DNA from 2 places in the Bacillus sp. BC08 genome. Region 2 is predicted to be linked to the other one. Evidence: predicted binding sites of a transcription regulator. Region 2 holds the regulator's gene; the other holds the start of a gene.

Region 1 (6,045 bases), on a different contig from region 2:
GTTCGTACTGAAAATAAAGATGATGCAGTTGTAAATAAATTAAAGAAAGCTTATCAATCTAAAGAAGTAAAGGAATTTATCGAGAAAAAATTTGATGGTTCTGTTTTACCGTCTTGGTAGGAGCTGACGATAATGATTGAATTAAAAAATGTATCCAAAGTATTTACAACAAAAAAAGGGAATGTAGAAGCACTTAAGTCTACTTCCCTTCAAGTAAAAAAGGGCGAAGTATTTGGAATCATTGGATATAGTGGCGCTGGTAAAAGTACATTAATTCGATGTGTAAATTTATTAGAAAAACCAACGACAGGAAATATCATTGTAAACGGCCAAGACTTAACAACCTTATCAGCAAAAGAACTAGCAAAATCGAGACAAAAAATCGGGATGATTTTTCAAGGATTCAACTTACTTAAAACTGTGACAGTTTATGAAAATATTGCATTACCGTTACGTCTATCTGGTCTTCCCAAAACTGAAATTGAGCAAAGGGTAGAAAAGTATTTACGTATTGTCGATCTTTTTAGTCGAAAAGATGCCTATCCGAGTGAACTTTCTGGTGGCCAGAAGCAGCGTGTTGCTATTGCACGTGCACTATCACATGAACCGGAAGTTTTATTAAGCGACGAAGCAACGAGTGCTTTAGACCCAGAAACAACGGATTCTATTCTTGACCTATTACTAAAGATTAATGAAGAAATCGGGATCACAATTTTATTAATTACACATGAAATGAATGTCATCCAGCGTATATGTGACCGAGTTGCTGTTATGGAACATGGAGCAGTAGTTGAAAGCGGGACCGTGAAGGATATCTTCACAAACCCACAACATGTAACAACGAAGAAATTCGTAAATAGTGCATTTGCAGCGAAGATTCCAGAAGAAGTACAAAAAGAACTACAAACTACTGGTGAAATTGTAACTCTCTCCTTTATAGGGAATGCTTCAGGAGAGCCAGCATTAGCTGTCGCTACAAAACGTTTTCAAGTGTATCCAAATATTTTATCCGGTAATATTACACAATTAAAGCATGAAGCATACGGGAAACTGATCATTCATATGCAGGGTGAGAAAAATGAAGTAGATCGCGCTTTATCATTTTTACAAGAGCAAGGGATCATCGTAGAAGGAGGTAGAACAGATCATGGGAAACAAGTCCTTTTTGGATGAATGGGGTAAAGTCATATGGGAAGCAACCATTCAAACATTTCAAATGACATCTATTTCACTATTCATCTCTATCCTTATTGCATTACCACTTGGCGTTACACTTGTTTTAACGAGACCTGGTGGACAGCACGAAAATAAAATCATTTATCCAATTCTTAATACAATTATTAATATCATTCGCTCTCTTCCATTTATCATTCTATTATTCTTCATTTTACCTTTTACAAAGTTTCTAATGGGAACATCCATTGGCGTGCAAGGTGTTATCGTACCACTTGTCGTATTCACGGCCCCTTATATTGCACGATTAATGGAGACAGCTTTATTAGAAGTGGATCGTGGTGTTATTGAAGCTTATCAAGCGATGGGCATTTCTACTATAAAAATCATTTGGCACGTTATGGTGAAAGAAGCTCGTCCCTCCCTTATACTTGGCTTAACAATTGCAACAATCGGCTTAATCGGTGCAACAGCAATGGCTGGACTTGTAGGTGCTGGTGGTCTTGGTGATTTAGCATATCGATTCGGACACTTACGCTATGAACCTGAAGTAATGTATGCAACAGTCTTTATTTTAATTATCCTCGTTCAAGGGCTACAGTCTTTAGGAAATGGTGTTGCAAGAAGATTGAAGAAAGATTAAAAAAGAAGGTATCTCACTAGGATGAGATACCCTCTTTTTTATCTTTTAAATCCACCTTCAGAATGAATAACTTGTCCAGTAATCCATTCTGCTTCTTCACTTACTAAAAATTTAATAAGCCTTGCTGCATCCCTCGGCTCACCAATTCTACCAAAAGGAAACATTGGCTTTAATCCTTGCCTTATCTCTTCAGTCATCCAGCCTGTATCGGTTGGACCTGGGTTAATTGCATTCACTGTTATTCCTAAATGAGCTACCTCGGCTGACAACGAACTCGTAAGAGCATCAATAGCTCCCTTCGTAGTTGCATACGCCAGTTCTCCAACCATAGGCCCTTGAAATTGCCCCGATGTCATATTCACAATTCTACCACCAGATTTCTTATCAAATCCTCGGGCAAATTGACTACTTAACAACGTAGTCGCACGAACATTTACCATGTAGTGCTTCTCTAATTCTTCAGCAGTCAAATTAGAGAAGTCATTATTTGTGGAATACGCTGCATTATTAATTAATATATGAGGGTAGCCTAGTTGTTCATTAACTTTATTTATAAGCTCTTTCGGTGCATCATTCTGAGTTAAATCTAACTCCATACTTGATACTTTAACACCGCTTTTTAGTAACTCTTCTTTTAATTGTATATGTTCACTTTGATCAACGCCCCAAGGCATCTCTTTATCGTACGCTGTCCAATACGTAAAAAATATATCGTATCCTGCTTCAGCTAATTCTTTACAAATTGCTGCACCTATACCATCTAGACGACTTACACCTGTCACAACTGCTACTTTATTTTTTAATTGATTCATCATATACTCCTCCAATTTTAAAGGACGCATATTTCATATAAGAGATATGAATTTCCCTGCACGTTATCCTTACAAAAGGGATGTACAAGCCAAATATGCAGTCCTTGAATGATTTACAAACAGCTAAATAAACCCTCACTTATGAGAGAAAAATTTATCTATCTAGTTTCTAATCATTACAAGCTCATCCACATATTGAGTCCTTGTCCCCTTTCCATATATCTCTATTTCTATCATACCAATATGATGTAATATTTCAAATGATAAAAAATAAAGGTCAATATTCTATGCCGACCTTCTACTAATTTTAGTATATTACAATAACTAAATAATTAAAATAATCAGAAAAACACTGGTAAATACTGGCTTTATTTTTTATAATAAAACGTGGGGCTAATGTGAGAGTCTAGTTTTACACAAATAGGGGGAAGAAACATGTCAAAAAAATTACTTTCTTTATTTTCTACAGTAATCGTAGCAGCTTTTGTAATAACTGGCTGTGGTCAAAGCGATACGACAAATAAAGAACAAAAAGAAAATACAACAAAAGAAAGCAAAACAGAAAAAACGGATACACCGAAAGAAAATAAACCTGAAGAAAAAAAATCCGAAGATAAAAAAGCTGAAGAGAAAAAGCCTGAAAATACAGCTACTAGCTCAAGCGATTACTCTAAGCTAATTTCCTATATGGAAAAAGAAACAGGTGGTAAAACAAAGGTTCTTTTTGAAAATAAGGAACCACAAGTGTATAAAGCTGAAGATGTTTCAGTAACAATGAATGGTTATACATTAGTTGAATTAAATGGATTCCATACAAACTTCGACATCCCGTTTAACCGTCAAACAGAGGGTGGAGTTATTCTTGTGAACTACAGCGTAAAAAATAGTTCAGCTAAAGATATTTATTATATGCCAGCATTGGACATGTCATTTACTGGTGCGCAGAAAGCATATAGTAACTATAAAGATTTAATTCCGAAAGAAGATCAGCTCCCAACTAAGCTTGCTCCAACGAATGATTACTTAGTAAAAGCAGGAGAAACTATTTCTGGTTATATCGCTTATCCATTCGGAAAAGATGATCTAGCGAAAATTTCAAGTCTCTCAACAGTCTCAGTCACGGTCCCAACTGCACAAGCTAATAAAGGAAAATTTGATGCTCCAATCGGAAGTCCTGGAAGCTTTTCATTAAGTTTAAACAAACAAGGTGCTGAAAAGGTTGCAACAAATAACACTTTCTACCAAGATAAAGCTACAGCTAATAACATGGGCGATAAAAAAATGTTAAAAGAGAAATCAAGTATTAATAATAGCCAAGAATTAGGCGCTGTTAACGTTACATTAGACGGATACCAATTTACTCAATTCACACCAAATTCCGTCCAAGCTCCACGCTTTGCAAATTTCAAAAACGGTCTTGTTCTATTAACAGTAAAATTCAAACTTGATAACAAAGATACTCAAGACGTTTCACTATCTCCTATAAGCTCTACATTGAGAGTGAATGATGGTACACAATATACGATTAATGAAGGTATGCTATTAAATTATGACTATAACGCTGCGGTTAAAACTGGAACATCTGGAGAGTTACTACAAGTCTATATATTAGATCAAGAGCAGTATGAAAAGATTTGGAAAGACAAAAGCTTTGAGATTGAGTTAGGACCTATGAGAAATAAGGAAGCTAAAGATATTTCACAAGGTAAAAAAGCTAAATTTACATTACCGAAATAGATTACTAAATATATAAAATGAAAAAGGCATATAACATATGATTGTTATATGCCTTTTTCATTTTATAAAAACACCATTTTTGTTCACACTTTATCCATTGTGAATTTTTTCACAATGGATATATAATAAACATATAAATAAAATACTGGAGGGATTTCAATGGTTATCAATTTTTTAAGAACTGATAAACGTGCTGCTTTCATATTATTATTTTTAAGATTTTACATAGGATATGCATGGCTCGCTGCTGGGATAGGTAAAGTTTTCGGACAATCTTTTGATGCAAGTGGTTTTCTAAAGGGCGCTATCGCTCAAGCATCAGGTGACCACCCTGCCGTACAAAGTTGGTGGGCAGACTTCCTTCAACACTTTGTTCTTCCAAACGCAGACCTATTTAGCTTTTTAGTTCAATGGGGAGAAATTTTAGTAGGTCTAGGTTTAATTTTAGGCGGATTAACAAAAACTGCTGCATTCTTTGGAATTATAATGAATCTTTCATTTTTACTAAGTGGAACTGTTAGTGTAAACCCAAATCTGCTTATTTTAACTATGTTCATTTTAGTTGCAGGTCATAACGCTGGACGTATTGGATTAGACGGCTATGTTTTCCCTAAACTTTTCCCTAAAAACAACCGTGAAACATATAAATTAAGTAAAACTGCTTAGTAACAGTTTACTTTTAAAATATAAATAAGAAAAAGGGCCTAAGTATAGGCTCTTTTTCTTATTTGCTCCAAATTTAAACTCTTAACGAACCGCGGAATCCTCTAGCAGCATAATAGGAATCTGCTCCATTGTGGTACACAAAAACGTGTCCGAAGCGATAATCGCAAAATAGAGCACCACCGAGTTCTCTAATGTCTGAAGGAGTTTGTACCCAGCTAGATGATTTCATATCGAAATCCCCAAGTTGTTGCAACTCTCGATATTGTTCTTCCGTTAATAATTCAATGCCCATAGCAGCTGCCACATCAATAACGTTATTTTCCGGTTTATGTTTTTTTCTTGCCTCTAACGCTTCAAGATCATAACAAAGACTTCTACGACCTTTTGGGCTCTCCTTTGAACAATCATAGAAAGTATACTCGTCCTTCTCTTCATTATAACCAACAACATCCGGCTCACCGCCAGTTACTTCCATTTCATGAATTGACCATAATTTTTCATTATTAGTAGCTAGCTTTGCTTCAACTTTAGCCCATTCAAGACCTTCATGGCGGTTCATGTTTTTTTCAAAACGAGCTTGTAATGCTTTTAATAGTTCTTCACGTTGTTCTACAGATAACTCATTTTTATTCTCTGTCATATTAGTCCTCCGAATTACGTTTACTTATAATCATTTACATTTTTTCAATACTGGTTGGCATGCAGTTTACAACAAATTATATAATTTGTTGTATCTCTTTTTCAACAATCTAATCCGATTGCCCAACGAAAAACCCCTGTGTGGATTCCATTATATGGTACGAAAATCTTTCATGCTTTCTCCAAGAATATAGTGTGAAAACCACATCAAATTCTGCTTCATAATAGCCATATGAATTCCTGGCTGATCAGAACTATATGCCATTCCTTTAAATATAATTAGTTCTGTATCAACTTCCATATCTCTTAAACCTTCATATAGCTCATATGCATTTGTAATTGGAATTCTTACATCCTTTTCCCCATGTTGAATTA
Region 2 (6,045 bases):
CTTTAAGAACAGCTTTTCCGTACTCACGGTGGTTTGCACGTTCTACTTTACCACCGAAGTGTTGTGTCATAAGCTGCATACCGTAACAAATACCGAAGATCGGTAATCCTAGTTCAAAGATTTTTTCATCACAATGTAATGCGCCTTCACCATATACACTATTTGGTCCACCAGAGAAGATAATCCCTTTTGGATTCATTGCTTTAATTTCTTCTGCAGTAATTGTATGTGGATGAAGCTCACTGTATACACCGAACTCACGAATTCGACGTGCTATTAACTGATTGTACTGACTCCCAAAATCTAAAACGATAATTGTATCATGCTGCTTCTTCAAAATAATCACCCCAACGTTAGTTCTCGTATATAAATATTTTCACCAATTTAGCGAAAAGCATTACTAATATAATAAAAAAAGCCAGTCCTCCGCCTCTAGTCTCATAACAAAGAAAAGGCAGGGGTCTGGCTTTATAAAGAAAGATAGTCTTCCGCTCTTTATAAATATAAGACGCACTGCCTTCATAGTCAGGTTGTTTACGGTAACCCGGTAGAGACTCTCAAACCATATCATCGAGGATATATGAAGGATTGTTTTATATTATCTTCCTAGATTCTAACAATGAAGTATCGATATGGTCAAGAGAGAAAGCGACAAAATTCTACAGAAATTCATTTCCTTTTCTAAAAAACATAAAAAAACATCCATTTCTATATAGAAATGGATGTTTTTCGAGCAAACGGAATTACATCATTCCGCCCATACCGCCCATGCCCATGCCGCCCATGTCAGGCATTGCTGGTGCATTTGGTTCTGGTTTGTCAGCTACTACAGCTTCAGTTGTTAAGAACATAGCTGCAACAGATGCTGCGTTTTGAAGTGCAGAGCGAGTTACTTTAGCTGGATCTACGATACCAGTTTCAAGCATGTTAACCCACTCGCCAGTCGCTGCGTTGAAACCAACGCCTACTTTTTCGCCTTTTAGACGCTCTACAACTACAGATCCTTCTAGACCAGCGTTGATTGCGATTTGACGAACTGGCTCTTCTAGTGCGCGAAGTACGATGTTGATACCTGTTGCTTCGTCGCCTTCAGCTACGATAGAAGCTACTTTCGTGTATACGTTCATAAGTGAAGTACCACCACCTGCAACGATACCTTCTTCTACCGCTGCACGAGTTGAGTTAAGTGCATCTTCAATGCGAAGTTTTCGCTCTTTTAACTCAGTTTCAGTTGCTGCACCTACTTTAATTACTGCTACGCCACCTGCAAGTTTTGCAAGACGCTCTTGTAATTTTTCACGATCGAATTCAGAAGTTGTTTCTTCTAATTGCGCACGGATTTGGCCAATGCGAGCTTCGATTTGTTGTGTATTTCCGATACCTTCAACTACAGTTGTGTTTTCTTTCGTTACAACGATTTTACCTGCGCGTCCTAAAGATTCAACTGTAGCAGATTTTAAGTCACGACCTAATTCTTCAGTGATTACTTCGCCACCAGTTAAGATTGCGATATCTTCTAGCATTGCTTTACGACGGTCACCAAATCCAGGAGCCTTAACAGCTACTACATTGAATGTACCACGAAGTTTGTTCACTACTAATGTAGCTAAAGCTTCGCCTTCTACGTCTTCAGCGATGATAAGAAGTGGTTTACCTTGTTGTACCACTTGCTCTAATACTGGTAAGATTTCTTGGATGTTAGAAATCTTTTTGTCAGTAATTAAGATGTATGGGTTATCAAGAACTGCTTCCATTTTGTCAGAATCAGTAATCATGTAAGGAGATGCATATCCACGATCAAATTGCATACCTTCTACTACGTCTAATTCTGTTGTGAATCCTTTAGACTCTTCTAAAGTAATAACACCGTCGTTACCAACGCGCTCCATTGCTTCAGCGATTAATTGACCTACTTCTTCGTCAGCTGCAGAAATAGCAGCTACTTGTGCGATAGAAGATTTGCCTTCGATTGGTTTAGAAATCTCTTTTAATTCTGCAATTGCAGCAGTAACAGCTTTTTCGATACCTTTACGAAGACCCATTGGGTTCGCACCAGCTGTTACGTTTTTAAGACCTTCACGAATCATAGCTTGTGCTAATACAGTTGCAGTTGTTGTTCCATCACCAGCTACATCATTTGTTTTGCTAGCAACTTCTGCTACTAATTTCGCACCCATGTTTTCGAATGCATCTTCTAATTCGATTTCTTTTGCGATTGTTACACCGTCATTTGTAATAAGTGGTGAACCGAATTTTTTCTCAAGTACAACGTTACGACCTTTTGGTCCAAGCGTTACTTTTACTGCGTTTGCAAGAGTGTCGACACCGCGAAGCATCGAACGACGTGCTTCTTCACTAAATTTAATATCTTTTGCCATAATAATTGACCCCCTTGAATTTTTTAAGATTTATATAATTAACCGATAACTGCTAAAATGTCACTTTCACGTAAAATCAAGTAGTCAGTACCTTCGTATTTTACTTCAGTACCTGCATATTTTGAGAAGATGATAAGATCACCTGCTGCTACCTCTAAAGCAACACGCTCACCATTTTCAAGCACTCGACCAGTACCTACTGCAATAACTTTACCCTCTTGTGGTTTTTCTTTTGCAGTGTCTGGTAATACAATACCACTTGCTGTTTTTTCTTCTGCTTGAACAAGCTCAATTACAACGCGATCACCTAATGGTTTTAGCATGAACAACAACCTCCTCATTTTGTTATGTAAATTTTCTTTATTAGCACTCAAGTCACCCGAGTGCTAACACACTTATAATAATAAATAATCTCAATTTCTTTTGCAAGTAAAAAAATCATAATTTTTTCGCAAATTAAGCTATACACTTTTCTATATAGAGTCTCTCTTCTTCTACCTTTACTATATGAATCGTTGTTTCCACTACTCGTATGTTACAATATGAAAGGACACCCTAAGTTGTTTTCGCTATACACACAACTTTCTCCTGTCTTCTATTATAATTTCAAATACGGATTTACGAAAAAAACATAATTTACGCGAGGTTTATATCGTAGGTAGCATATTTACATGTTATCCTACCTTATCTCATACACTAGAGTTAGAAAGGATGGTTAAACCATTTGAAAAAACAATATTGGTGGGTTATCGTTACATACATTTTAATGCAGTTATCATCCATTGCTGGATTACCACTTCTCCTGAAAACTGGACTTTATGATAACAGGGGCTTTACTAGAGAAGAGAAGTTCCAACTCATAACTGGACACTGGGCAATCATTAGCTTCTTTATTGCATTATGTATCGTACTTTGGTTACTTAGAACAGATATTCGCGACAGACGTTTAGATACAACGCGTTCTTCTATTCCAGCTACGATTGGTTGGATTTTTATCGGCTTCTTTTTAGCATTTTTCTCGCAAAGTATTGCCGGCATGATAGAAATGCGTTTATTAGGAATTAAACCTGGATCAGAAAATACAGCGAGACTTATGGATATCGCTAGAACGACACCTTGGTTCCTTATCGTCATCTCTATAATAGGACCTATCTTGGAAGAAATCGTATTTAGAAAAATTTTATTTGGTACACTTTATAAGAAGTTTAACTTCTTTATTGCTGCTATCATTAGTTCTCTCGTATTCGCAGCAATTCATTTTGATTTCACTCACTTATTGGTATACACTTCTATGGGGCTCGTATTCGCCTTTTTATATGTAAAAACGAAGCGTATTATCGTCCCTATCGCAGCTCATGTTGCTATGAATACATTAGTTGCAGTTGCTCAAGTTTTAATGAGCAATGAACAAATTCAAGAAATGATTAAAGAAGCTGAAAAAATGCAAGGCTTTATCGGAGGATTTTTAGTATGAGAAACTCACCATTGTTCATGGCTGCATTGTACTTCCTTCTAGGGTGTATCTTTACACGCTTCGCCATTACGAACGTAACAGATACCATCTGGAATATGTGGACAATACTATTTGCAGTTATGGCAACAATTGATTTTAATTTGGCACTTCGCCTTATCTTAGTTAAATTCACAAAGAAAAAACAACAATAAAACGCAGAGGTCGCTTCCTCTGCGTTTTATTGTGGATAATTCTTCAAAAAGTAAACAAGTGTTTGTAACTCTACCGCTAAATCAATATGATGAATCCTTATATTGTCTGACACATTTAAGCGTGCTGGTGTGAAATTTAAAATACCATGCACGTTCGTTTCTGCCAATCTATCTGCTACAGGTTGCGCTACTGTAGCGGGTACTGTTAATATTGCCACTTGTATATCAGTTGATAAACGTTCTTCTAATTCATCTAAATGATATACAGGAATGCCCCCGATTTCTGTTCCGACTTTCTCTTCACTAACGTCAAACGCCATTTCAATTTTTGTATTATTGTTTTTCGTGAAATTATAATGTAAGAAAGCGGTCCCTAAATTACCTACTCCAATAAGTGCTACACGTGTTATATCATCTTGGTCGAGTGTTTCACGGAAAAATGATAATAAATAATTTACGTTATATCCATAACCTTTTTTCCCTAACGCTCCAAAATATGAGAAATCTCTTCGAATTGTTGCGGAATCAACTTTTACCGCCTCGCTCAATTCGGCTGATGAAACACGTTGCTTACCAGAAAGAGATAAGTTTTGGATAAATCGATAGTATAGAGGCAATCGTTTGGCAGTGGCCTGTGGAATTTTTTGCTGATCCATATAACCTCTCCTCTCTTCCTATCTTTATTCATATACTTGAATCAAATACAGAAGTTTAGCACTCATGAATTTCCCTGTATAATAAAGAGAAGAAGTATTCTCTCTTTATTTTAAACTATACACTATTTTTAGTATGATTGAGAAATATAAACATGGCAAAGTTAAGAAATTATTTGAGGTGAAAACATTGATTTTATTACAAGTAAACGCGCTTTCGAAATTATACGGTGCAGAAACAATTCTTGCAAACATAAAATTGGAAGTTCAAACGAAAGATCGTATCGCATTAGTCGGGCGAAATGGAGCCGGAAAATCTACGTTATTAAAAATAATAGCCGGTGAGCTATCTCATGATGGTGGCGAAATTATAAAACCAAAAGATGTCTCAATCGGATACTTAGCTCAAAATACCGGTTTAGAAACATCTTTAACAATTTGGGATGAAATGTTAACCGTCTTTACACACTTACAGCAAATGGAGACAAAACTTCGAAGGCTAGAGCAAGAGATGGGAAAAGAAGAAAACTTTTCAAACGAGGCTACATACGAAAGATTATTAGCTGATTATGACCAATTACAATTAGATTATAAAGATCAAGGTGGCTATCAGTACGAAGCAGATATCCGCTCGATTTTAAGTGGTCTTGGCTTCCCAGTTGAAACGCACCAGACGACGATTTCTACATTAAGCGGTGGACAAAAGACACGATTAGCTCTCGGTAAATTATTATTAACGAAACCAGACCTACTTATTTTGGACGAGCCTACAAACCATTTAGACATCGAAACATTAACATGGCTTGAACAATATTTACAAGGCTATCCCGGCGCAATACTAATCGTTTCCCATGACCGTTATTTCTTAGACAAACTCGTTACACAAGTATATGAAATTTCGAATAAAGAAAGCAGACGATTTGTTGGTAACTACAGTAAATATTTAGATTTAAAATCAGCACTATACGAGCAAGAAATGAAACGTTATGAAAAACAACAAGATGAAATTGCTAAGCTTGAGGACTTTGTGCAAAAAAATATAGCTCGTGCATCTACGACTAAACGTGCCCAAAGCCGTCGTAAACAATTAGACCGAATGGAATTATTAACAAGACCATTAGGTGATTCTAAGTCAGCTTCCTTCCACTTCGATATCGAAAAACAAAGTGGAAATGATGTTTTACAAGTAAAGGATGCAACTATCGGCTATGATGAGGATCCGATTATTGAACATGTAACGATGCGCTTAACTCGCGGGGATAGCGTTGCTTTAGTTGGTCCAAATGGAATCGGGAAATCCACATTATTAAAATCACTTGTAAATAAATTACCACTATTACATGGTGATG

Evidence for each region. Region 2 encodes Rex, which represses fermentation and respiration genes when NADH is low (regulators of the CRP and FNR family bind a similar motif). Its sites were predicted from a motif close to TTGTGAAATATTTCACAA; they were not measured.
Region 1: the regulator Rex is predicted to act here: its motif matches at 4,463-4,480, upstream of ACXVYO_RS00825 (DoxX family membrane protein).

The regions. Positions count from the first base shown of each region.
Region 1 covers NZ_JBTGPA010000007.1:71,907-77,951, forward strand. The annotation lists gene ACXVYO_RS00800 (MetQ/NlpA family ABC transporter substrate-binding protein) at 1-120, shown strand, start outside; gene ACXVYO_RS00805 (methionine ABC transporter ATP-binding protein) at 133-1,173, shown strand; gene ACXVYO_RS00810 (methionine ABC transporter permease) at 1,148-1,816, shown strand; gene ACXVYO_RS00815 (SDR family oxidoreductase) at 1,855-2,631, opposite strand; gene ACXVYO_RS00820 (DUF5068 domain-containing protein) at 3,064-4,365, shown strand; gene ACXVYO_RS00825 (DoxX family membrane protein) at 4,525-5,031, shown strand; gene ACXVYO_RS00830 (DUF4256 domain-containing protein) at 5,105-5,671, opposite strand; gene ACXVYO_RS00835 (prolyl oligopeptidase family serine peptidase) at 5,822-6,045, opposite strand, start outside.
Region 2 covers NZ_JBTGPA010000022.1:4,127-10,171, reverse strand. The annotation lists gene guaA (glutamine-hydrolyzing GMP synthase) at 1-337, opposite strand, end outside; purine riboswitch at 503-604, opposite strand; gene groL (chaperonin GroEL) at 744-2,378, opposite strand; gene groES (co-chaperone GroES) at 2,417-2,701, opposite strand; gene ACXVYO_RS04815 (CPBP family intramembrane glutamic endopeptidase) at 3,103-3,852, shown strand; gene ACXVYO_RS04810 (YdiK family protein) at 3,849-4,043, shown strand; gene ACXVYO_RS04805 (redox-sensing transcriptional repressor Rex) at 4,070-4,699, opposite strand; gene ACXVYO_RS04800 (ABC-F family ATP-binding cassette domain-containing protein) at 4,887-6,045, shown strand, end outside.